3 regions of the Pseudoalteromonas sp. TB41 genome follow, and region 3 is predicted to be linked to each of the others. Evidence: predicted binding sites of a transcription regulator. Region 3 holds the regulator's gene; each other region holds the start of a gene.
What was found. The regulator sigma-54, encoded in region 3, starts transcription at its own class of promoters, with help from an activator protein. The targets are predictions, from matches to a motif close to GTTGGCACGNNNNTNGNNT.

Region 1 (7,968 bases), on a different contig from region 3:
ATAAACTTATCATCACCGAACAAAATTGGTATTTCTAATGATGGAACTGCCGATGAGACTGAGTTGTTTAGTGGTTCTACAAGTTCTTTGACATCAGTTGAAAGTATTGATATTTCTGGGGCAACAAGTCAAGGTGCACAAGATGCAATTCAAACAATTGATGCGGCGCTTGCGCAAATTGATGCACAACGTGCTGACTTAGGTGCGGTACAAAACCGTTTTGGTTTCACTATTGCTAACCTTGCAAACGTATCAGAAAACGTATCAGCTTCTAAAAGCCGTATCGAAGATACAGATTACGCTGCAGAAACGGCTAAACTGACTAAAAACCAGATTATGCAACAGGCTGGTACAACAATCTTAGCTCAGTCTAACCAGTTGCCACAGGCAGCACTTAGCTTATTAGGTTAATTTAACAATAAGCTCTATACTTAACTACTAAGGAAGGGGCAACCCTTCCTTTCTTGTATAGGTATAAAGCTTTATATCGCTTTATAGTAGGAGCGAATTATGGAAACGCAAAGTTTAAATCTAAATATCAGCTCAGCGCAAAAAGGTGAGGTTACCTCAAGTTACCAAACCCCATCACAAGTTAAGCAAAATGCTGATGAACAAAAGAATACACCCATCACCACCACTGCAAGTAATAGCGAAATTTCTAAAACTGAGTTATCACCTGAAAAACTAGAGAAGGTGGTACAGCAATTGCAGGACTTTATGGGCGAAATGAATCGCAGCCTTCAGTTTAAGGTCGACGAAGATTCTGGCCGTAATGTTATTAAGGTGATTGATAAAGAAAGTGGTGATTTAGTTAAGCAGTACCCGTCTGAAGAGGTATTAGGTATCGTTGCTAAATTAGCGGAAGCCACCGGTGTATTGGTTGATTTTAAAGTTTAGTTTTCAGTAATTTAAGAGGGTAATTATTATGGATATTTCATTTAAAGGTATAGGTTCAGGGCTTCAAGTTAATGAAATTGTAACTGCTTTAGTGAATGCTGAAAAAAGCCCTTACCAAGCTCGAGTAACTAAACAGCAAGCAAACTTTACTACCGATATATCTGCAGTAGGTACCCTAAAAGCCTCTTTGGAAGAGCTTAATGGTTCACTAGAATCATTGGGTGACATCGAAAACTTTCAAAAGCGCACTATCAGTGGCAGTGACGACTTTGTTTCTTTAAGCTCTGAAAAAAACGCGCAAACCAATAATTACTCTATTAAAGTTAATAGTTTGGCTGAGAACCAAAAGCTAACATCAAATGCTATAGCTGGCGATGAAGCGGTGGGAGAGGGTAAGCTCACGATTAGTTCTGGCTCTAACAGTTTTGACATAAATGTGTCAGACACAGCAAAGCTGGCTGATATACGTGACGCGATTAATGACTCTGCTGACAATGATTCAGTTAATGCTACTATTATTACCGATGATACGGGGCAGCGATTAGTGTTATCAAGTAAAGAAACCGGCGCAGAAAACGCAATAAAAATTGTAGTTGATGATGTCGGTGATGGTGGTAATACAGACTTGTCTGGCTTGTCTCGTCTTGCGTATGATAGTGATACAACATCAACAACGTATGCTGAAAACTTAAACGAAGTAACAGCAGCGACGGATGCTTCAATTACGATTGATGGGACGCTTGTTGCGACAAGCAGTACAAATGAATTTAAAGATGTCATTGAGGGCGTCACCATTAATGCCAAAAAAACTCACAATGCAGACGATGATTTAAGTAAAGCAACTATCACTGAAAATAATAATAATGTTGCTGCTGGATTAAAGTCGTTTGTAGAGAAGTTTAATGCATTTATTGATTTATCAAATCAGCTCGGTCGCTCTAGCGCTGAAGAGGGCGTTGGTGCACTTGCGGGTGATTCATTACTTAGAGGCTCTGTAAACCAAGTACGCTCGATGTTAACATCTGAATTTAGCACGGGTAATGGTAATACCGACTTTTTAGCTAACTTTGGTATTAGAACTGAGCGCTCAGGTAAGTTAAGTATTGATTCTGACGCTCTTAAAGCTGCCGTAGAAAGCGATCCACAAGCTATTCAAACGTTTTTTGTTGGCGAAAATGACGGTGATGGTTTTGTTGGCCAGTTAGATACTGTTATTAAAGGTTATACGGCCTCTGATGGTATTTTTAGTTCACGTATTGAAGGGCGTGAAACACAACTCGATAAGCTACAAGATGAAGTTGATGCATTTAATAGCCGAATGAAAAAGTATGAAGAGCGACTATATAGCCAATACAATGCCATGGATATATTAGTTGCTAACCTAAACTCGACAGGAGGTTACTTGCAGCAGCAATTAGCTAACCTACCGGGTGTGGCTAAAAAGTCTAGCTAAACAATTAACTTTGTTTAGCAAATAAAGCCTGGCTTATGAGTCAGGTTTTTTTATGTTTGTTCGATTGTTAGTAACTAACTGTGTTGTTTTATAGTGAGGTTTGAGGAAATAAAAATACAGAGTGAAAAATCTGCTTAATCACTCTGTAAAGGGGAATAAAATAGGGGGTTAGCTAAGGCAAGAAGTGTTTTTAAATATTAGATTTATACTTATTTACAGCTTTTTTATTTTTTTGATTACCAACTATTTTAACCGCTAATAGTTGCTTTTGATTATCTATTTTAACAGATAGCTGTTCTATTAGGTTAATTAAAAACTCAAGTTCAGTAGCTGAATAATGAGTTTTTTCTCTAGAAAGTGAGCTACTTATGTGAATATCAAGTTTATTATGAATATTCAGCGCTTGCTCAATATCCCAATCTTCTGAGTCAGCAATCAAACTTACTAGCTCATTGCAATATGCTCGAGTCTCACTATCTTTAACTTGTGAGCTTGTAACCCGATTTAAAGACATTACAGTTGTGGTTCTCTTTGTTCGAATGGAATTGCTTCCCAGCCTGACTTAATCTCTTTAATTAAGGTAATTACTTCATCAATTTTATCAATGTTGTTTTCAAGGTTTGCAGTTAATAAGCAACGCTGACAGTAATCGTACAAAGAGTCTAAGTTAGTTGATACTTCATTATTGTCTTCAAAATTTAACACTTGCTGCAACGCACCAAGTAGCACAATACAATCAGAGATTGCGTTGCCTTTTTTTTCTAACTCTTTACGTTCAATAAATCCTTTTGCAGCAGAGAGCTTGCCAACAATATTTACAAACACGAGTTTGACTTGATCATAAGGTGTCATCTCTTTAACGCTGCTAACTGTTATTTGACGGTATTTATTGATTGATGCATGAGCCATAGGTAATTCCTTAAATTTTAATTACATGTTCAGAACTCTAAGCAAGTTTAGTTCCAACATAAGTTTGACTATTACTTTATCGGCCAAAACAGTCACACCTTTAAATAATAATAGCAGTTTTTATGAGTTTTTACTGTGTGAAATCGTATCATTGAAAATCGCATTATATGTCGTTTAATTCATCCTAAGTATGTATGTCACTAAAACTACCCAGGCAATTAATAGTTATAAAGTATTGACTTTGTGCGGCCAGTGTCTGTTTTTTGGCGTTAATGTCAAAAAATCGCCGCTATTGCTTGCATCCAAACCCAACTGGCTTACAATTTGATTAATAAAACAAATTAGTGAAATAAATGGCTCGCTAAAGATGATCTTAATTTTAGATAATAATAACAATCGCTCTATTGGATTATACGCATCGCTTACTTTTATTGGTGAGGCGGTACAGTTGCAAACAGAAGCTGACTTTGAACAGGCATGTAGCCACTATCAAAACAAAGAATGTATTGTGGTGTTAGGTGCTTTGCAGTCTTTAGATCACGAAAGTTTAATTAAACGATACCCAACATTTCCTTTTTTACTCATTGGTGAAACGCTTAAACCTTTGTTGAGTTTGGCTAATGTTGTGGGGTTGATATGTGAGCCATTTACTCATGAAATAACCACACAGCTGTTACACGACTGTCAGCAATATCAGCGCATGTTGCCGCATGAACATAAAAATAATAAAGAGAAAAGCACCTTTGATGGTCTTGTTGGTGAAACCAAAGCCGTAAAAGATTTACGCTTTTTAATTACGCAGGTTGCTAAAACCGATGCTAACGTACTTATTTTAGGTGAGTCGGGCACAGGTAAAGAAGTAGTTGCCCGAAACGTACATTTGCTTTCTAAGCGTAACAAAGGCCCATTTGTACCAGTAAACTGTGGGGCAATTCCTGCAGAGCTACTAGAAAGTGAACTATTTGGTCATGAAAAAGGTGCATTTACCGGCGCTATTTCAGCACGTAAAGGCCGGTTTGAATTGGCGCAAGGTGGCACCCTATTTTTAGATGAAATCGGCGACATGCCACTGCAAATGCAGGTTAAGTTACTGCGAGTGCTACAAGAGCGCAGCTATGAGCGCGTTGGTGGTACTAAAGCGATTCAAGCTGATGTGCGTGTTATTGCCGCAACCCACCGAGACCTTGAAAACATGATAGAAAAAGGCTCATTTAGAGAAGATTTATACTATCGTCTCAATGTTTTTCCTATTGAGAGCCCATCTCTTGCTCAACGCGCAGAAGACATACCATTACTACTTAAAGAGCTTATGCGCCGCGTAAATGAGCAAAGCGGTACTACGGCTAAGTTTACAGAGCGTGCTATTGATAGTTTAAAAGAACATTCTTGGCCGGGTAATATCCGTGAGCTCGCGAACCTAGTTGAGCGTATGGTTATTATGTTCCCAGATAAGGTGGTGGATGTTCCTGACTTACCTAACAAATACCGCTACATTGAAGTTGAAGCCTATGAGCCTCAGTATCCAGAAGAACTGATGGAGCGTGATGCGTTTAATGATATTTTTAGCGGCGGATTTAGTGAAGACGAAATAGATCTCGAAGATGATTTTGCTCAAGCGGCCCCTGGGTTATTGCCCGATGAAGGTATTGAGCTTAAAGAGTACTTAGCTGAGCTTGAAATTAACTTAATCACACAGGCATTAGAGCGCTTTGATTACGTTGTCGCCCGTGCTGCTGAAGTACTTGGCGTAAGGCGAACCACACTGGTCGAAAAAATGAAAAAATATAACTTGTCTAGGGATTAAGAGCAAAGTGCAGGTGTTATATTTTAGGTATTAGGTATTAGGTATTAGGTATTAGGTATTAGATATTAGGTTAGAAAAACTAAACACCGGTAGTTACACTGAATCCGTTACAGGTTCTATTTTTTAGCAGGTTTACCCCACGTCTGCGTTGGGTGCCAACTTACTGTTTTTTGGGTAAATATAACAATTAAAGGGTTAAAACCAAAAAGCCTAAAGTTATGCTATTTGCTTAACCTTTAACCTTTAACCTTTAACCTTTAACCTTTAACCTTTAACCTTTAACCTTTAACCTTTAACCTTTAACCTTTAACCTTTAACCTTTAACCTTTAACCTTTAACCTTTAACCTTTAACCCTAACTTTTTAACTTCTTCCTTCCTAAAACAGTTATTACTATGATCGTTAACCATTCCGCACGCCTGCATGTAGGCATACACTGTGGTTGGGCCTAAAAACTTAAAACCGCGCTTTTTTAAATCTTTTGCAAATAACGTTGATGCTTCAGTAACTGCAGGGTAATCCGCAAGCGTCTCTAAATCGTTTACCTGAGGTTTATTACCAACAAACCGCCACTGGTAATCACTAAAGCTGCCAAACTCTTTTTGAATAGCAATGAAGCACTTTGCATTATTAATTGCTGCGGCTATTTTTAAGCGATTGCGAACAATTCCCGCATTTTGCATTAATGTTTCTAGGTCCTGCTCAGTAAAGGCCGCTACTTTATTTACGTCAAAGTTGGCAAAGGCATTTTTATAATTCTCACGCTTTTTTAATATGGTGTACCAGCTGAGCCCCGCTTGTGCCGATTCTAATGTCAAAAACTCAAAAAGTAGGTGATCGTTATACACAGGTACGCCCCATTCATGGTCATGGTAATCCACGTAGTCTGGTTTTGAAGTATCTAACCATGGACAGCGATACTGAGCTTCCTCTTTCATGCTTATTCCTTAGCGCGTCATTTTTACGGCACGTATTTTAACTGTTTAAATTGTTGATATTATAAGGAAATAATTTTGGTACATATTGTGCATTATCCAGTGTATCTACATTATTTTAGAGAGTTGATTATGGCCCTTGCAAGTGTGCTAAAACCTCAGTTTATTTCTGCTAATCAGTATAACCCATGTTTACTGCAAGAGGAGTATGTTGGTGAGTTGAGTGATTTGCGTCAACAAGCAAGTTGGCTCTCTCATCTGGTTGATACCATGCCTGCGGGCGTGATTGTACTTGATGGTAAAGGAATGATCGCTAAGGCAAACCAAATAGCTATCGATATGCTCGGCGAGCCATTAGAAGGAGAGAAGTGGTTTAGCGTTATTCAGCGCTCATTTCGTCCTCATCAAGATGATGGTCATGAAGTGTCGTTAAAAGATGGACGCTTAATAAAGCTCGATATTACTGCACTCGCGCCTGAGCCTGGGCAACTTATACTAATGACCGATTTAACCGAAACCCGACGCTTACAAAAGCGAGTCGCGCATATGCAGCGTTTAAGTGCCTTAGGTAAAATGGTGGCGTCTTTGGCTCATCAAGTACGCACACCGTTATCAGCGGCTATGTTGTATGCTGCAAATTTAGGCTCAAAACGCTTATCCGAAGCTTCTCGCGGCAGTTTTCATACTAAATTAATGTCACGTTTAAAAGATTTAGAAACCCAAGTAAACGACATGCTGTTATTTGCTAAAAGTGGTGATCAGCAAGTTGTTGAGCAAGTGTCGATGCAACAGCTACTAAGTGAAGTTAAAGCCGGTGCCGATGCTATGGTAGCGCTCAATGATAGCGAATTAAATGTGAGCTTACCTGAACCCGATATTGAAATTATGGGTAACAAAACAGCATTGGCTAGCGCAATTCAAAATCTTATTCATAACAGTATTCAAGTCATTGGCAATGGCGCACAAGTACATCTTAGTGCTTTGCGTGATAAGCAAAACGCTGACTTTGTGCGCATTAGCGTTAGTGACAATGGTCCAGGTATTGACCTAGGCCAGAGCGAGAAAATATTTGAACCCTTTTATACCACTAAAAGCCAAGGTACTGGTTTAGGACTTGCCGTTGTAAGTTCAGTGGCCAGTGCACATCAGGGACGTGTTGAAGCAAACAACAACCCACAAGGGGGAGCAATTTTTAGTATGTTGCTACCTATTAGTGTCACATCTAAATTAGGGGAGTCACAATGAGTAACACTATTTTAGTTGTAGAAGATGACGCCGGACTTCGTGAAGCATTAATTGATACGCTTGAAATGTCAGGTATAGCCTGTATGGCCGCCAATAGTGCCGAGCAAGCCATGGTGCTACTAAAAAAAGAAGCATTTTCATTGGTGGTCAGTGATGTACAAATGGGCGCAATGAGCGGCTTGGATTTATTACGTAGTATTAAATTAAATTACCCTGATTTACCCGTACTAATGATGACGGCCTACGCCACTATTGATGATGCTGTAGAGGCTATGCGTTTAGGCGCGATTGATTATATGGCTAAGCCATTTGCACCAGAAGTGCTATTGAATATGGTGAGTCGTTACTTACCAGAAAAAGAAAAAGAAACAGACGGTCCTATTGTTGCCGACCCTAGTAGTATTCAACTACTTGAACTTGCAGGTAAAGTTGCTCGTTCAGATGCCAGTGTGATGGTGCTTGGGCCAAGTGGCTCTGGTAAAGAAGTACTGGCGCGTTATATTCATGACAAATCAAAACGCTGTAACGAACCGTTTGTAGCGATTAACTGTGCTGCTATTCCTGAAAATATGCTCGAAGCCACTTTATTTGGTTATGAGAAAGGCGCGTTTACCGGTGCTATTCAAGCTTGCCCTGGTAAGTTTGAACAAGCACAGGGCGGTACTATTTTACTTGATGAAATCACCGAAATGGATTTAGGCTTACAAGCTAAACTACTGCGGGTAT
Region 2 (7,968 bases), on a different contig from region 3:
CAAGCTCTGAACGAGGTAATGGTTCAGACTTAGGTAGTTTTACGGTTTTAGGGTTACGGTGAACGCCGTTAACCAAAAACTCATAATGTAAATGCGCACCGGTTACACGACCAGTTGAGCCAACAGTACCTATTTTTTCTCCCTGTTTTACCTTTTGCCCTGTTCTGACTAAGCGCTTGTTAAGGTGTAAGTACTTAGTAACATATTGAGTACCATGGCTAATAAATACGTAATTACCATTATATTTGCTATAGCCTGCTTTAATTACTTTACCATTACCCGATGATACAACTGGCGTGCCTGTGCGTGCAGCGTAATCAATGCCGCGATGTGCTTTCACTTGTCCTGTAACAGGGTGTAGGCGGCGAGGGTTAAAGCTTGAACTAATATATTTGAAATTAACAGGCGCACGCAAAAAGGCTTTTTTCATACTACGGCCTTCAGGGGTGTAAAAGTTACCGTCTGTGTGACGAATAGCGGTGTAACGCTCACCTTGGTTTATAAATTCAGCGGCAATAATTTTACCGGTGCCAATAAACTCACCGTCAACAAAATGAGACTCATAAATTAAGCCAAATTCATCACCCTTGCGAATGTCGTTAGCAAAATCGACGTCCCAACCAAATATATCGGCAAAGTTCATGATTTGGCGTTCACTTAAACCTGCTGCAATTGCAGAGGTCCAAAAGCTACTTGAAATTTCCCCACCGGCTGTTTTGCTCAGTGTTTCTATTTCTTTGCTGTCAATTGAGGTGTCGTATTGGCCTTCGTCATTAAGTGTGACGAATAGCGTATCCGTTTTAGAAATAACGTAGCGTAATTGAGCTAATGAACCGTCTTCGGCGGTAGCAAAGCTTAACGTTTCACCTGGGTGAATTTTAGTTAGCTTACGTGTTTCAGCGTTGGTGTTTACAAGTTTATGCAGCGTTTGCGCAGAAAAACCGGCACGCTTAAAAATAATCGCTAAGTTGTCACCATTTTTAACTTGGTGATCGACAAAATCATATTCTGGAAGTTTTTGTGCTGCCTGCTCTGAATTAAGGTCAGTGAGTTTTTCGTTCTCACCTACTTTAATTTGTAATTCATAGCGCTTACCAATTTCTAGTGTGTTTTCACTATTGTCTTTGGATGCAGTGGCTTTTTCAGAAGGAAGAAAGGCTAAGGCAACAATAGCAGAAACCAAACCTAGAATAAGCATTTTGTGTTTTTTGGGGAGCGTGTTAACCACGTGAACCATAACGTGCCTTTTTCTGCTGTCAAGATAATAAATAGGTTATATTGCAGGATATAACGAATAATCTGTGAATACTAGTATTTTGTAGATTTAAACTCGAGTTAAATTAGGCTAAAATCATAGGGTATTCAGGCTGTTTGTGTTTAAAGTTGAACTGTTACACTATTTTATATTCTTGGATACTTTGCTTTTTCATCATAATGTTAAATTAGCTTATAAAACGGTTTAATTACGAGAAGTGATTAATTTGTAAACTGTTTTTAGTTTGTGATAAACACTTTTGGCGTATTATTAATCGCTCGTTTATATCCCCTTTTAGAACGTACACCCTGCATTTTAGTTGGTGCTGCGATTAGTTAAAAAAGTTGTTCTAATTAGGTGGAAATTTGTTATGTTAGCTAAATAGTTTTATTTGCTTTGTGATAACGCGCTAGCAATAAACCGTGAGCATATTACACCCCCTTCGTTGTCAGAATTTTTTGGAGTAACACACAGTGGATTTACAAACCGCTCTAGCAGAGATAAAACGCGGTGCAGAAGAGATATTAATTGAAGATGAGTTGGTTGAAAAATTAAAGTCGGGGAAAAAGCTAAAAATTAAAGCTGGTTTTGATCCTACGGCTCCAGATTTACACCTAGGTCACACTGTACTCATTAATAAAATGAAAACCTTTCAAGATTTAGGTCATGAGGTTATTTTTTTAATTGGTGATTTTACCGGTATGATTGGCGATCCAACGGGCAAAAATGTGACCCGTAAACCACTTACACGTGATGACGTGCTTGCCAACGCCGAAACCTATAAAGAGCAGGTGTTCAAAATTTTAGACCCGGCTAAAACAACCGTCGCTTTTAACTCTACATGGATGGAGAAATTAGGCGCTGCGGGGATGATAAAATTAGCCGCGCGTCAAACTGTGGCGCGTATGCTTGAGCGTGATGATTTTAAAAAGCGCTATGCTGGCGGTCAATCGATTGCGATTCATGAGTTTTTGTATCCACTGGTGCAAGGCTGGGATTCAGTCGCATTAGAGTCAGATGTTGAGCTAGGCGGCACCGATCAGCGTTTTAACCTATTAATGGGTCGTGAGCTGCAAAAAGATGAAGGTCAAAAACCACAAACAGTATTAATGATGCCTTTACTTGAGGGAACTGACGGCGTTCAGAAAATGTCGAAGTCACTCGGTAATTATATTGGTATTACTGATACGCCTTCAGATATGTTCGGTAAAATCATGTCAATTAGTGACGTACTTATGTGGCGTTACTACGATTTGTTAAGTAGCCTTTCTATCGAGCAAATTGCAGCGCAAAAACAGCGTGTAGAGCAGGGTACTAACCCGCGCGATATTAAAATTGAATTAGCTAAAGAGCTAATTGCGCGTTTTCACAGTGAAGCTGATGCGCAAGCTGCTCATGATGACTTCATCCAGCGTTTTCAGAAAAAAGCCTTGCCAGATGAAATCCCTGAGCTGACAGTTAATATTGATGAAGAGTCAATTTTAATCGCTAACTTACTTAAAGAAGCGGGCTTAGTGGCGAGTACCTCAGAAGCCATGAGGATGATCAAACAAGGTGCTGTAAAGCTAAACGGCGAAGACAAAATTACAGATACCAAATTGGAAATTGTAAAAGGCACAACGGCTATTTACCAAGTAGGTAAACGCAAATTTGCAAATATCACCGTAGCTTAAAACTGCGGACATTATAAAAACCAGCTACGGCTGGTTTTTTTATGCGAACTTAAAAACGAGAACAGCCTTAATAATTTCAACGCTAATAATAATCAGAAGCCAAAAAAAGCGAGTTTGGTTAAGTGTATTGAGTAGTTGTGGTATGTCATCGGCGTTGGGAAGACGCTCTACACCGACACGCATTTTATTAAAACGCTGTGTATTATAAATAGCAGGCCCACCAAGTTGTACCCCCAAAGATGCAGAGCACACACTAAGTAACCAGCCTGTATTGGTTTGATAGAAGTGTCGGCCATAATGCTTAATATAATGCATGCTTTTTTTACTGGCCTTTAGTGAGGCAATTGTCAGCGCGAGTAAACGTATGGGAATGTACTCAACAATAAAAAGAACCAGTTTAAGCGGCATCAAAAAAGAGCTGTTTGGGGCTATATCACTTCGCCACGCCTGTTGAATTAAAGTGATTAAACGATAGGCGAGAGCGGCGACGGGGCCCAATACTAAAAATATGAAAATTACCACAAAGTAATGACGCGCCGTTCTAAGTATGACACTTTCCATAATGGCTTTAATGATCCCGGGGCTTGAAAGTGCATTAACTTCACGGGCTACTAGTGGCTTTAATAATTCGCGTGCTGTCGATTTTTGATTTTTTTTGACTAGCCTAGCTATGCGTATCGCTTTTTTATTCAGGCTACTGTTTTCTAGGCATAAATATAAAATAAGACCTGATAACAGCTCGGGGTAAAAGGCAAGCTGAAGCAGTAAAACTACAATAATAAGCACAGTACTAAGTATAAGCGTACTTGCCATTGAGGCTGCTAAATAATGATATTGCTTGGTGTCTGTTTTTTTATAAATACGCTGGCTTATAGCGCTAAAAATAGCAGAGAGTATGTGGTTAGGGTGATACCAACTTACTAAAGGTAAAAAGCGCTCAGCAAGGAGCGCACAAATAAATACAATAAAGTCCAAATGATTTTGAACAATATTATTGAGCATTTACAGCGTAACCGCCGTTAATTTCTCAAGTAAAGCTACGACCATTTTTGATGAATTTATAGAGGCTGTTTCTAAGTATTCTTCAAATGATTGCGGCGACTCTTTGCCTGCAATATCAGACATTGAGCGAATAACAACAAATGGTGTATTAAGTGCAAAACACGTTTGCGCAATTGATGCACCTTCCATCTCTACTGCTAGCATTGTAGGGAAGTCACTGCGTGCTTTTTCAATACGAACAGGGTCGCACATAAACGAGTCGCCAGTGCAAATTAAACCAACAAGGGTTTTTACTTCACTAATTTGTGCAATTGTTTGCTCGGCTGCTTCTACAAGTTTAGGGTGAGCAGTAAAACCTGCTGGCATTTGTGGTACTTGGCCAATTTCGTAACCAAACGCTGTTACATCAACATCGTGATGACGTACTTCAGATGAAATTACTACATCGCCAACGTTTAGTGATGGGTCGAATCCACCGGCAGAGCCAGTGTTAATAACACAATCTGGATTGAAGTTATCGATAAGTAATGTGGTTGCGATTGTCGAAGCGACTTTACCTATACCTGATTGCACTAAAGTGACGGTATTGCCTGCAAGCTCGCCTGTGTAAAAAGTAAAACCAGCCTTGGTTAAAACTTGTGGATTTTGCATCGCCTCGCGCAAAATTTTAACTTCTGGCTCCATTGCGCCAATAATACCAACATTCATAGTGTTAAATTCCTGAGTTTGAATACGGTGATTATACTGCAAAAAATAACGTGGGGTAAAACAAACAAAAATGCGAGCTTAAAAAGCCCGCACTTTATAAACTTATTGATTATATTTCAGCAAGGGCTGTTGATTGTGCCTTTGCTTGAGAAGGAGACAATACCGCAGGTTTATGAACTCTAGCACGCGTAGGTCGTGATGGTTTAGATGCCGCTGGCTTACCTAATTTAAACATAATTGCATCGCGTACTTCGCTTGGGCGGTAGCCTGCCTTCACTTTCATACGAATATGTGGAATACCTGCGGCTTCCAATGCGCCATTAACAAACCAGTCGCGCTGTGCTTTGTGGCCATCTTTATTGGCGTTATTAACTAAGTCAACCGCAGCCACTATGGTCATTTTTTCTTTATCTACTAAAACAAAGTCGAGCTGCTTATTTTTTGCTTTAGCCATTGCCGCACGTTTAGATTTAACAGACAGGCCTTGTTTACAGTCAATCACATCGATTAGTTTAACGCGACTAACAATTTTATATTGATCGCCAACAGCGCGCTCTAATAAATTCAGAAACGCCCCTTCTACTTGGGTAAATACACTTTGCTTACGAGTAAAAGGATAAGGGTTTCCGCCGTCATCATTAAATTTTGACGCAACGACAGATGCCCCAATAACTAGCACTAATATTAATAATAAAGCGAATTCCATACGGTAACTCCATAACAACAAATTGACACTGCTTTTCTAAAGCAATTTATGTGCCCAAATAGTTGTTATGGTTGTTTTATTAACGAATGGGGATGAGCACTATTATGCTTTATAGCCGCCTTCAATACCTTTTACGGCAATCGCAACTGCATCATGAGCATGTAAAGACTCATAATGGTTAATTTGCAGGAAGTAATCGCTAAACTCTTTTGACTCTAACGTCGTTTTAATTTTTCGTGCTGCGTCTTCACAAAACATTAAATTTTGACCGTTTAAGCGAGCAAACTCTTGTTCGTCTTCACGTTTTACCGCAGCTTGTACTGGTGTTTTTAGCTCATCTTCTAGTAAGTTTATTAAGTTAACCACATCAAACTGTTTAATGTTATTTGCTAATTTAACTTTAACATTAGCAATTGAACGCTGTGAATGCGGGGTTGCTACAATGCCTTGAGTTGTTCCAAGCCACTCTAAAACTTCTGATTGAGTGAGTGTTTCTTGAGAAAACTTTTCGCTGAATGCGTTTTGAATTAATTGGCGAGCCAGTGCTGCAGAGCAGGGGCAAGTTGATGAATAAGTCACATCAACGCTGAGCTCAAAACTAATAACGCCTTGATTTATAGTGCTGGTAAGTACAATGGGATAGCTTTTCCAACCTGCTTTACCACTAAGTAATGACTTACGGCGTAGCGGCAATTCAAATTTAAATTCAATGTGTGCTTTATCACTTAAGCCTTCATGACTGGTGATAAAGGTATCTAAGGCTTGTGCTAAGGTTTGTGGATTGACCTGTTGCTCAGTTGAGAGGTGATCCAACGCTAAAAATAGTCGCGACATATGAATGCCTTTAGCATCTTCTTTGTGTAAATTAACAAAGGCGCGTGCTTTTGCATTAACGGTAACTGGAGCTAAATCAAGAGATTCAAAAATAAAAGGCAGCTCTATATCGCCCATACCTACCCAGTCTAATTTACCTGTTTGTAATGCGGCAGCCGTGTTAGCAATATCTGGCATAGTTTTTTGCATGATACGTTACTCGTTATTTGCAATATTTAAAACGCCGCATTTTACACTAAATAAAGATTTGCTGAAATGCAGCAAATAACACCAAACATGAAATTTTATTGTTTTTGTCGCACAACATGAAAATAGCTGATAGAAAATGCTAAAATTAGCCTTTAACCTTGAAAGGTCAACAGACCCTAAGCATTTAGCTAAGAGAAAAACTGATATATGACTGATTCTTCTTTAAACCCGTGGGTTCGAGTTCTTTCCAGTTCAATAACTCGTTTTGGTGAGTTTAAAACTGCAGCTATTTGCTATGCATTATTACTGACAATATCGCTGGTTTTATCAAGTATGTTTTATTACGTTGCCATAGGCGAAGTAAACTTGGTTGATATACTCGCCGTGGTATTTTTTACCTCGGTTGTTTCTCCTTTAGTTATCAGCATATTATTAAACTCTATTCGGCAACTTGATGCCTCTTATGCTTATTTAGATAGTGCCACAAAACAAGAGAAGCTTTTAAATCAAACCCTCAAAGACAATATTAACCGCTTAAATATTGAAATTGACGAACGTAAAATGGCTTTTCATGCCAAACACCGAGCAATAGAAGAGCTTAGGCGTGAAATTGCAGAGCGTAAAAAAACACAACAAGAACTCGCACAGCAAGGCATGTTACTGCGCTCAATAGTAGACTCCTCGCCGGATTTATTTTATTACCGCGATAACAACGGGGTATTTGCCGGTTGTAATAAAATGTTTGAAGAGGTAATGGGCAAAACCAGTGGTGAACTTATTGGTAAAGCCGCAGAAGAAATATTCCCAAGCCACTTTTTATCAGAAGTACTCAGAACCGATGAGCAAGTTGAGCGCACTCACCAAGGTTTAACTATAGATGTGGAGTACTCAGTAAACGGTGAAATTAGGTGGTTTGAACTCAGAAAACTCCCCTTTATAAATGAGCAGGGCGATTACATTGGTCTACTAGCCTTTGGCCGTGATATTACCAGTCGTAAAGAAGCTGCGCAGGCACTGGAAACAGCTTACAAAGATAAAGGGAAATTTATTGCCACATTAAGCCATGAGTTACGCACACCGCTTAATGGTATTGTGGGCTTAACGCGCATGCTACTGGATACCGAATTAAACAAACAGCAACGCAGTTGGTGTAATACCGTGTTTTCAAGCGCCGAAACGCTAGGTAACATATTTAACGATATTATAGATTTAGATAAAATTGACCGTGAGCAGTTAGATATTGCCGCCAACGAAATTAATGTTTCGGACTTTATCAACGATGTAGTTAACTTTGCAGGCCTTATTGCTGAGCAAAAAGAGCTTTCGTTTGAAGTGAAGCGTTCTGGCATGCTTGACATATATGCTTTGCTTGACCCGACTCGTTTACGCCAAGTGGTGTGGAACTTAATTAATAACGCCGTTAAGTTTACTCAACAAGGGAGCGTAATCTTAGATTGTGCCAGAGAAAACCGTGAAGATGGCCCTTGGCTTATTATTAAAATACTCGATACCGGTGAAGGTATTCCACAAGAGCAACTAACACGCATTTTTGACATGTACTATAAAGCGCCAGATCTTAAAGGCACCAATGCCATAGGTTC
Region 3 (7,968 bases):
TTTTAGTCCCTGTTGAAAATAAAAAAGAAGATGATAAAGGCCAACCATGAGCACATTAAAAGCAGAGCTATTAGCTAAAAGCTACAAAGGTCGTGAAGTTGTAAAAAACGTTGGCCTAGAGGTTGAAGCTGGCAGTATTGTGGGGTTACTTGGCCCTAATGGTGCAGGTAAAACCACCACTTTTTATATGATTGTAGGCCTTGTCCCTAGCGATAAAGGCAAAATATCAATTGATGATAAAGATATTACTTTATTACCGATGCACAGCCGAGCGCGTTTAGGGATTGGTTATTTACCGCAGGAGTCGTCTATTTTTAGAAAGCTGACTGTTTATCAAAACTTAATGGCTATCTTAGAAACACGTAAAGAATTAAATAAACAACAACGCGAAGATACCTTAAATAATTTACTTGATGAATTTAGTATTCAGCATATCCGCGACAGCCAAGGTATGGCCTTATCAGGTGGTGAACGTCGCCGCGTTGAAATTGCTCGCGCGTTAGCAGCAAACCCTAAATTTATCCTTTTAGACGAACCCTTTGCGGGGGTTGATCCTATCTCAGTATTAGATATTAAAAAGATTATAGAGCATCTTAAAAACCGTGGCATTGGCGTACTTATTACAGACCATAACGTGCGCGAAACACTTGATGTTTGTGAAAAAGCCTACATAGTTTCTCATGGGGAGTTAATTGCATCAGGCACTCCTGAATACGTATTAAACGATAAAACAGTACGCGATGTTTATTTGGGCGAGCAGTTCAAGCTCTAATATGTGTGTTATTCCACTAAGCATCTGCTAAGATTAATTATACTTAGGTCTGTTGACCTTTCAAGGTTGAATTTGCAGCAGTCTGTTTGGTATTTAGGCAAGGCAGAGCCTATGTGGTGTGGTATTCCCCATAAATAGGCGATAACGCAGCATCAATGCCAAACAGGCGCTGCCCTTCGGGTTCTGCCTAGGGACGATTTACTCTTTGTTGCTCGGTTTTGACTTAGCCCACTAGGTTACAAACCTCGCGCCGCAATTAAACCGCCCCTAGTTTGAACAAATTTTAATCCGTAAAGGTCAACAGACCGTAATTTAAAAGGATTGTTAGAGATACATGAGGCAATCATTACAGCTGCGCATGGGCCAGCAACTTACAATGACTCCACAGTTGCAACAAGCAATTCGCTTATTGCAACTCAGTACATTGGATCTCCAGCAAGAAATTCAAGAAGCACTCGATAGCAACCCCTTGCTTGAAGTTGAAGAACATGATTACAGCGAAGACACTGCAGGTAAAAACGAACAAAAAGCCGATAACGATGACTTAACGCTAAGTGCCTCAGCTGACGATAAACCTAGCGAGTATGAGCAAGATAGCGGCGAAGCAATGACCAAAGACACCATTAGCGATGATATGGCTATGGATGTTACTTGGGATGAATATATGAGCGCTGCGCCTGCCTCTTCATCGGGCCCAATGCCAGAAGATGAATCTATTTATCAAGGCTCTTCGACTGAAACGCTGCATGAGTATTTAATGTGGCAACTTCAACTGACGCCGTTTAGTCCTACCGATGAAGCGATAGCTATTGCAATTGTAGAAGCTGTGGACGACTCAGGGATTCTAACCCTTAGCTGTGAAGAAATATTAGAAAGCTTTAACCAAGAAAACGACGGCGAAGATGAAGTTGAACTTGACGAAATAGAAGCGGTATTAAAGCGTATTCAACTATTTGATCCAGTGGGAATAGCCGCGCGTAGTTTACAAGAGTGCTTGTGTATTCAGCTAAATCAATTTGATAAAGACACACCTTTTTTAAACGAAACAAAAATGATCTTAACCGATCATATTGATTTACTTGCTGCACGTGACTATCGCACGTTGATGAAAAAAACAAAGCTTAAAGAAGATGAGCTAAAAGAAATCATGACGTTGATTCATACGCTCAGCCCAAAACCGGCAGACACTATTGTTAGAGAAGAGTCTGAATACGTTATTCCTGATGTGTCGGTTAAAAAAGTTAAAGGTCGTTGGGTAGTTGAATTAAACCCAGATAGCATGCCTAAGATCAGAGTAAATAGCCAATATGCAGCTATGTCGCGTACGGTTAAATCAAGTGGTGATAGCCAGTTTATTCGCTCGCACTTACAAGAGGCTAAATGGTTTATAAAAAGCTTAGAAAGTAGAAATGACACGCTACTTAAAGTAACCAACTGTATTGTGCAACAGCAACAGGCCTTTTTTGAACACGGTCCTGAGGCTATGAAGCCTATGGTGCTTAACGATGTGGCTGAAATGGTGGAAATGCACGAGTCGACTATATCGCGTGTTACTACGCAAAAATACATGCATACACCACGTGGCATTTTTGAGCTTAAATATTTCTTTTCAAGCCATGTAAGTACTGAAAATGGTGGCGAATGTTCATCAACAGCAATACGTGCATTAATTAAAAAATTAATCGCTGCAGAAAACTCAGCTAAACCATTGAGTGATAGTAAAATTGCAGATATATTGGCAGAGCAAGGAATTAAAGTAGCGAGGAGAACCATTGCAAAATATCGCGAATCTCTAGCTATTCCCCCGTCTAATCAACGTAAAAGTTTGATTTAAGGCGTACAACAAAGAGGAAAATGTTTATGCAACTGAATTTAACTGGTCGCCATGTAGATATTACCGACTCGCTTAGAGACTACGTAAATAGTAAATTTTCGAAGTTACAGAGGCACACTGATCACATAACGAATGTGCACGTTATTCTCGATGTAGAAAAACTAAACCAAAAAGCTGAAGCAACCGTTCATGTTAGTGGCGCTGAGATTTTTGCCTCTACTGAGCATCAAGATATGTATGCCGCTATAGACTCGCTCATTGACAAGCTAGATCGTCAAGTAATTAAACACAAAGAGAAACTTGCTCGACACTAACACTATGAAACTAAGCTCACTTATCTGTCAGGACTGCAGTAAAGCTGCGGTCCTTTTTAATAGTAAAAAAAGAATTTTAGAATTTATCAGTGAATTGGCTCACAATAAGCTGCCCTATTTAACACAACAAGATATTCTTAATGCATTAACTGCAAGAGAAAAGCTTGGAAGTACAGGCATTGGCCGAGGCATTGCTATTCCACATGGTCGCATGAGTGGAGCTCAAGAGCCCCTTGCTTTGATTTTAGTGAGCGAAACAGCTATTAATTTTGATGCGATTGATAACCGACCGGTTGACATTTTTGTCGCGTTAATTGTTCCCGATGGCGATAATCAGCAGCATTTGAAGATGCTAGCCACGATTGCTGATAAGCTCAATGATAAAGAATTTTGTAAACAGTTACGCGCCGCCAAATCGGATAGCGAACTATATCAGGTTATCGTCAGTCAATCGTAGTAATAAAGAAAGGTGATAAATGGAATTAATAATTATAAGCGGTCGCTCAGGGTCAGGTAAATCTGTGGCGTTACGCGTTGTGGAAGACTTAGGTTATTATTGTGTAGACAATATTCCTCTTAATTTATTACCATCATTAGTGCGCAGCGTTTCCGACAGTTATAATAAAATTGCTGTGAGTGTTGATGTGCGTAATCTACCTAAAGAGCAACAGCAATTTAATGAAATACTCGAATATTTACCTGGTTTTACTAAACCAACGGTATTTTATTTAGACAGTGACGATCAAACATTAATAAAACGTTTTTCAGAAACGCGACGTCTCCACCCTTTATCTATTGATTCTTTGCCGCTTGATTTAGCCATAAAAAAAGAAAAACAACTGCTTGATGTATTGATTAATCGTGCTGATTATATGATTGATACCACAGATTTAAGTGTGCATCAGCTTGCTGAATCTATTCGTGAAAAAATACTCGGAAAAAAAGATAAACAACTGATCATTACCTTTGAGTCATTTGGTTTTAAACACGGCATCCCTAAAGAAGCAGATTACGTATTCGATGCCCGTTTTTTACCAAACCCGCATTGGGAGCCTGAACTTAAGCCACTTACGGGGCTGGATCAACCAGTAAAAGACTACCTAGCAAGTCACAGCATAGTGCAAAAATTTACATGGCAAATTCAAACATTTGTGCAAACATGGCTGCCGCATTTAGAACGAAATAACCGCAGCTACTTAACCATTGCAATTGGCTGTACCGGTGGGCAACACCGCTCTGTTTATTTAGCGCAAACCATTGGTGAAAGCTTTGCAATGAGTCATCCTAATGTAAAAATTCGCCATCGAGAACAAGAATAAAATCAAAGCTTGCGAGAACATGTCATGCGGTTAGAAAATACATTTTTAATAAAAAACAAATTAGGATTACACGCTAGAGCGGCGACAGTATTAGCTCAGCTTTCTGTGCAATTTGATGCCACAATCACTTTATTTCAAGATGACAAACAAGCCGCTGGCGATAGCGTGCTGGCACTTATGTTACTCGAAAGCAGCCAAGGCAAAGAAGTTAAGGTGGTATGCGAAGGCCCCGACGCTGAGCCTGCACTTAGCGCAATAGGTGAACTCATCGACCAACGATTTAATGAGCAAGAATAAAAAAGTTCATTATTAACTCATCATCCTAAGCTTAGGTTAATAGTGGTTGAGTTAGTTTGCTCACATAAAGTAAGATAAACTAAAATTGAATAGCATTTATACCCTTCCAGCATGTAATACAATTTAATTAAGGACGCCAATGCCTGAAGCTTTAGAACAAGATATTCCACTACAACAACTAAAACAGGTGACTAAGTCACTAAATAGTGGTCAATTTGTTCAAGTTAGACGCATGCTGGCAAAGACGGCGCCTTGTGATACCGCACTTCTTTTAGAATCATCCCCGCATAAAATTCGCCGTATGCTCTGGCAGCTCGTTGATCCTGATGTACAAGGTGATGTGCTTGAAGAGCTTTCTGAAGATGTACGTTTGGGCATTATTGCGCAAATGGCACCCGAGCACATTGCTGCTGCAACCGAAGACATGGGCCATGATGACTTAGGGGAAGTACTACGTAGCCTACCTGACACCGTTTATAAAGATGTTGTTAGCGCTATGGATATTCAAGATAGAGAACGTGCAACGCAGGCTTTATCGTATCAAGAGCGCTCTGCTGGCGCATTGATGAATATCGATACCGTTACTATTCGCCCCGATGTGACTCTAGATGTGGTACTGCGTTATATTCGCTTACGCGGCGAATTACCTGAGGGTACAGATGACTTATATGTGGTTGATGAAAATAACTGCTTTTTAGGCGCCCTATCGCTGAGCACTTTATTAACCAACCCCCCTGAAAAAATTGTTCATGATTTAATGGATGAAGACTGTGAGTCTATTCCTATTTCAATGGATGAGAGCGAAGTTGCACAATTGTTTGAGCGTCATAATTGGATATCGGCACCGGTTGTTGATGACAACGCACACTTGCTTGGGCGGATCACCATTGATGATATCGTTGATGTTATACGTGAAGACGCTGAGCACAGTTTACTGGGTTTAGCGGGTTTAGATGATGAAGAAGATACCTTTGCACCTGTGTTGAAAAGCTCTAAAAAGCGCTCAATTTGGCTGGGTGTAAACTTACTAACTGCATTGCTGGCTGCAATTGTGGCGAGCTTTTTTGAAAACACCTTAGCTATATTACCAATTCTTGCTGTGCTCAATGGCATTGTCCCGTCAATGGGTGGGGTTGCAGGCAGCCAAACCTTAACTTTGGTTATTCGCGGTATCGCGGTGGGTCATATCAACCAAACTAACCAACGTTTTTTATTATTAAAAGAACTCGCTATCGGTGCGATTAACGGTATGGTTTGGTCTATCCTAATTGCCGGTGTTGTTGCGCTTTGGCAATGGGATTTCAAACTCGGTGGTGTTTTAGCGTTTGCTATGTTTATGAATTTAGTTGCAGCAGGTATTGCGGGTGCTAGTATCCCACTATTGCTTAAAAAAATGAAAATAGATCCAGCACTTGCAGGCAGTGTGGTACTAACCACGGTAACTGATATTGTTGGTATATTTGCCTTCTTAGGTACTGCGACTTGGTTATTGATTTAATCTTTTTATAAACGTTTTTAAACAAAAACACCGCATCAATACGCGGTGTTTTTGTTTAAGCCGATAGTTACTTTACATAAGTTAAGGCTACTTAGCGCGCTGGCGATTACCACCTACCTTAGGTTTAGTGTTGGCTTTTTTAAACTGGCTAAAGCCAGTATGACGAGTAAGCGCAGGACGACCGCCCTTGTTACCTTTTCCGCCTTTGGTTTGTCTTTCATCTCGTCCTTCTTCAGGGACTAAACAGTTAGGCCCTTTACCAATAAGCTTGGCTTTGCCCATGTTACGCAGGGCTTCGCGGATCATTGGCCAACCGGCAGGATCGTGATAGCGTAAAATCGCTTTATGCAAACGACGTTGGCGCGCTCCCTTAGGCACAGGTACTTGCTCCGTATTATTTTTAATATTACGTAGCGAGTTCATTTCTGTGTGGTAAATGGTGGTTGCGTTGGCCATCGGTGATGGATAAAAATTTTGTACCTGATCAAGCTTAAAATCATTCGATTTCAACCATAAAGCCATGTTTACCATGTCTTCATCTTTAGTCCCCGGGTGAGCAGAAATAAAGTATGGAATTAAATACTGCTTTTTACCCGCTTCTTTTGAGTACTTATCAAATAACGCTTTAAATTCATCATAGGCGCCCATACCTGGTTTCATCATTTTTGATAATGGGCCATCTTCTGTGTGTTCAGGTGCTATTTTTAAATATCCACCAACATGATGGGTTACTAGCTCTTTAACGTAACGAGGATCACGTACTGCAAGGTCATAACGCACGCCCGAAGCAATTAAGATCTTTTTGATCCCTTTAACCTCACGCGCCTTTTTATATAAGTCGATAGTGGGTGTGTGATCGGTATCCATATGCTTACAAATATCAGGATACACACACGACAAGCGACGGCACGTACTCTCTGCTTTTTTACTGGTACAACGCAGTTTGTACATATTTGCAGTTGGCCCACCTAAATCAGAGATAACCCCAGTAAAGCCCGGCACTTTATCTCTAATTTGTTCAATTTCTTCGATAATCGATTCTTGAGAACGGCTTTGTATTATGCGCCCCTCATGCTCGGTAATAGAACAAAACGAACAGCCGCCAAAACAGCCGCGCATAATATTTACCGACGTTTTAATCATATCGTAAGCAGGGATTTTATCATCGCCATAACTTGGATGTGGTATACGCTGGTAAGGTAAACCAAACACGTCATCCATTTCCTGAGTTTCAAGCGGATAAGCCGGCGGATTCACCCAAATAGAACGATCGCCATGACGCTGAAATAACGCCCTTGCACAACCTGGGTTGGTTTCTTGATGTAAAATACGTGATGCATGGGCATACAAAGGCTTATTAACGCTAACCTGCTCAAATGCCGGCAGTTTAACGTAAGTTTTTTCCCACGGCTTAGGACGAGCAGGCTGGATGGTAATTGGTTTTGCAGCTTCTGCTTGTAAATCGATGCCGGCTTGCTTAAATTCTGATTTAGCACAGCCCACATCATCCGCGCCATAAGGATTAGGAATAGGGTCTATTTTACCAATTTTATCAATGGCTGTTGAGTCACTGCCACGCCAACCAGGTAAAGGCTCTTTACGAATAACTGCCGTGCCTCTAACATCCTGTATGGTATCGATGGTTTCACCGGCAGCGATACGATGCGCTACTTCAACTAACGGGCGTTCGGCATTACCATAAATTAAAATATCGCCTTTAGCGTCAAATAATACGCTACGACGTACTTTTTCTTGCCAGTAATCATAATGAGCAATACGGCGCAGACTGGCTTCAATGCCCCCTAACACTAATGGCACATCTTTGTAGGCTTCACGACAGCGTTGTGAATAAATGATCACTGCGCGATCTGGGCGTTTACCGCCGACATTTCCTGGTGTGTATGCGTCATCATGGCGCATTCGTTTTTCAGCGG

Region 1: fliS (flagellar export chaperone FliS) is a predicted target of sigma-54. The motif match lies at 3,299-3,317, and genes of this name have one in related genera.
Region 2: L641_RS0104505 (DUF2726 domain-containing protein) is a predicted target of sigma-54. The motif match lies at 5,384-5,402, and genes of this name have one in related genera.

The regions. Positions count from the first base shown of each region.
Region 1 covers NZ_AUTH01000082.1:23,367-31,334, forward strand. The annotation lists gene L641_RS0112105 (flagellin) at 1-411, shown strand, start outside; gene L641_RS0112110 (flagellar protein FlaG) at 511-897, shown strand; gene fliD (flagellar filament capping protein FliD) at 926-2,350, shown strand; gene L641_RS22335 (hypothetical protein) at 2,541-2,864, opposite strand; gene fliS (flagellar export chaperone FliS) at 2,864-3,259, opposite strand; gene L641_RS0112130 (sigma-54-dependent Fis family transcriptional regulator) at 3,627-5,063, shown strand; gene L641_RS0112135 (DNA-3-methyladenine glycosylase I) at 5,398-6,000, opposite strand; gene L641_RS0112140 (ATP-binding protein) at 6,130-7,242, shown strand; gene L641_RS0112145 (sigma-54 dependent transcriptional regulator) at 7,239-7,968, shown strand, end outside.
Region 2 covers NZ_AUTH01000026.1:75,640-83,607, forward strand. The annotation lists gene L641_RS0104485 (peptidoglycan DD-metalloendopeptidase family protein) at 1-1,237, opposite strand, end outside; gene tyrS (tyrosine--tRNA ligase) at 1,729-2,928, shown strand; gene L641_RS0104495 (cobalamin biosynthesis protein) at 2,968-3,930, opposite strand; gene mtnN (5'-methylthioadenosine/S-adenosylhomocysteine nucleosidase) at 3,931-4,638, opposite strand; gene L641_RS0104505 (DUF2726 domain-containing protein) at 4,748-5,344, opposite strand; gene folE2 (GTP cyclohydrolase FolE2) at 5,447-6,367, opposite strand; gene arcB (aerobic respiration two-component sensor histidine kinase ArcB) at 6,575-7,968, shown strand, end outside.
Region 3 covers NZ_AUTH01000035.1:9,348-17,315, forward strand. The annotation lists gene lptA (lipopolysaccharide transport periplasmic protein LptA) at 1-50, shown strand, start outside; gene lptB (LPS export ABC transporter ATP-binding protein) at 47-772, shown strand; gene L641_RS0105440 (RNA polymerase factor sigma-54) at 1,107-2,606, shown strand; gene hpf (ribosome hibernation promoting factor) at 2,633-2,920, shown strand; gene ptsN (PTS IIA-like nitrogen regulatory protein PtsN) at 2,925-3,377, shown strand; gene rapZ (RNase adapter RapZ) at 3,397-4,239, shown strand; gene L641_RS0105460 (HPr family phosphocarrier protein) at 4,264-4,536, shown strand; gene mgtE (magnesium transporter) at 4,676-6,034, shown strand; gene L641_RS0105470 (YgiQ family radical SAM protein) at 6,122-7,968, opposite strand, start outside.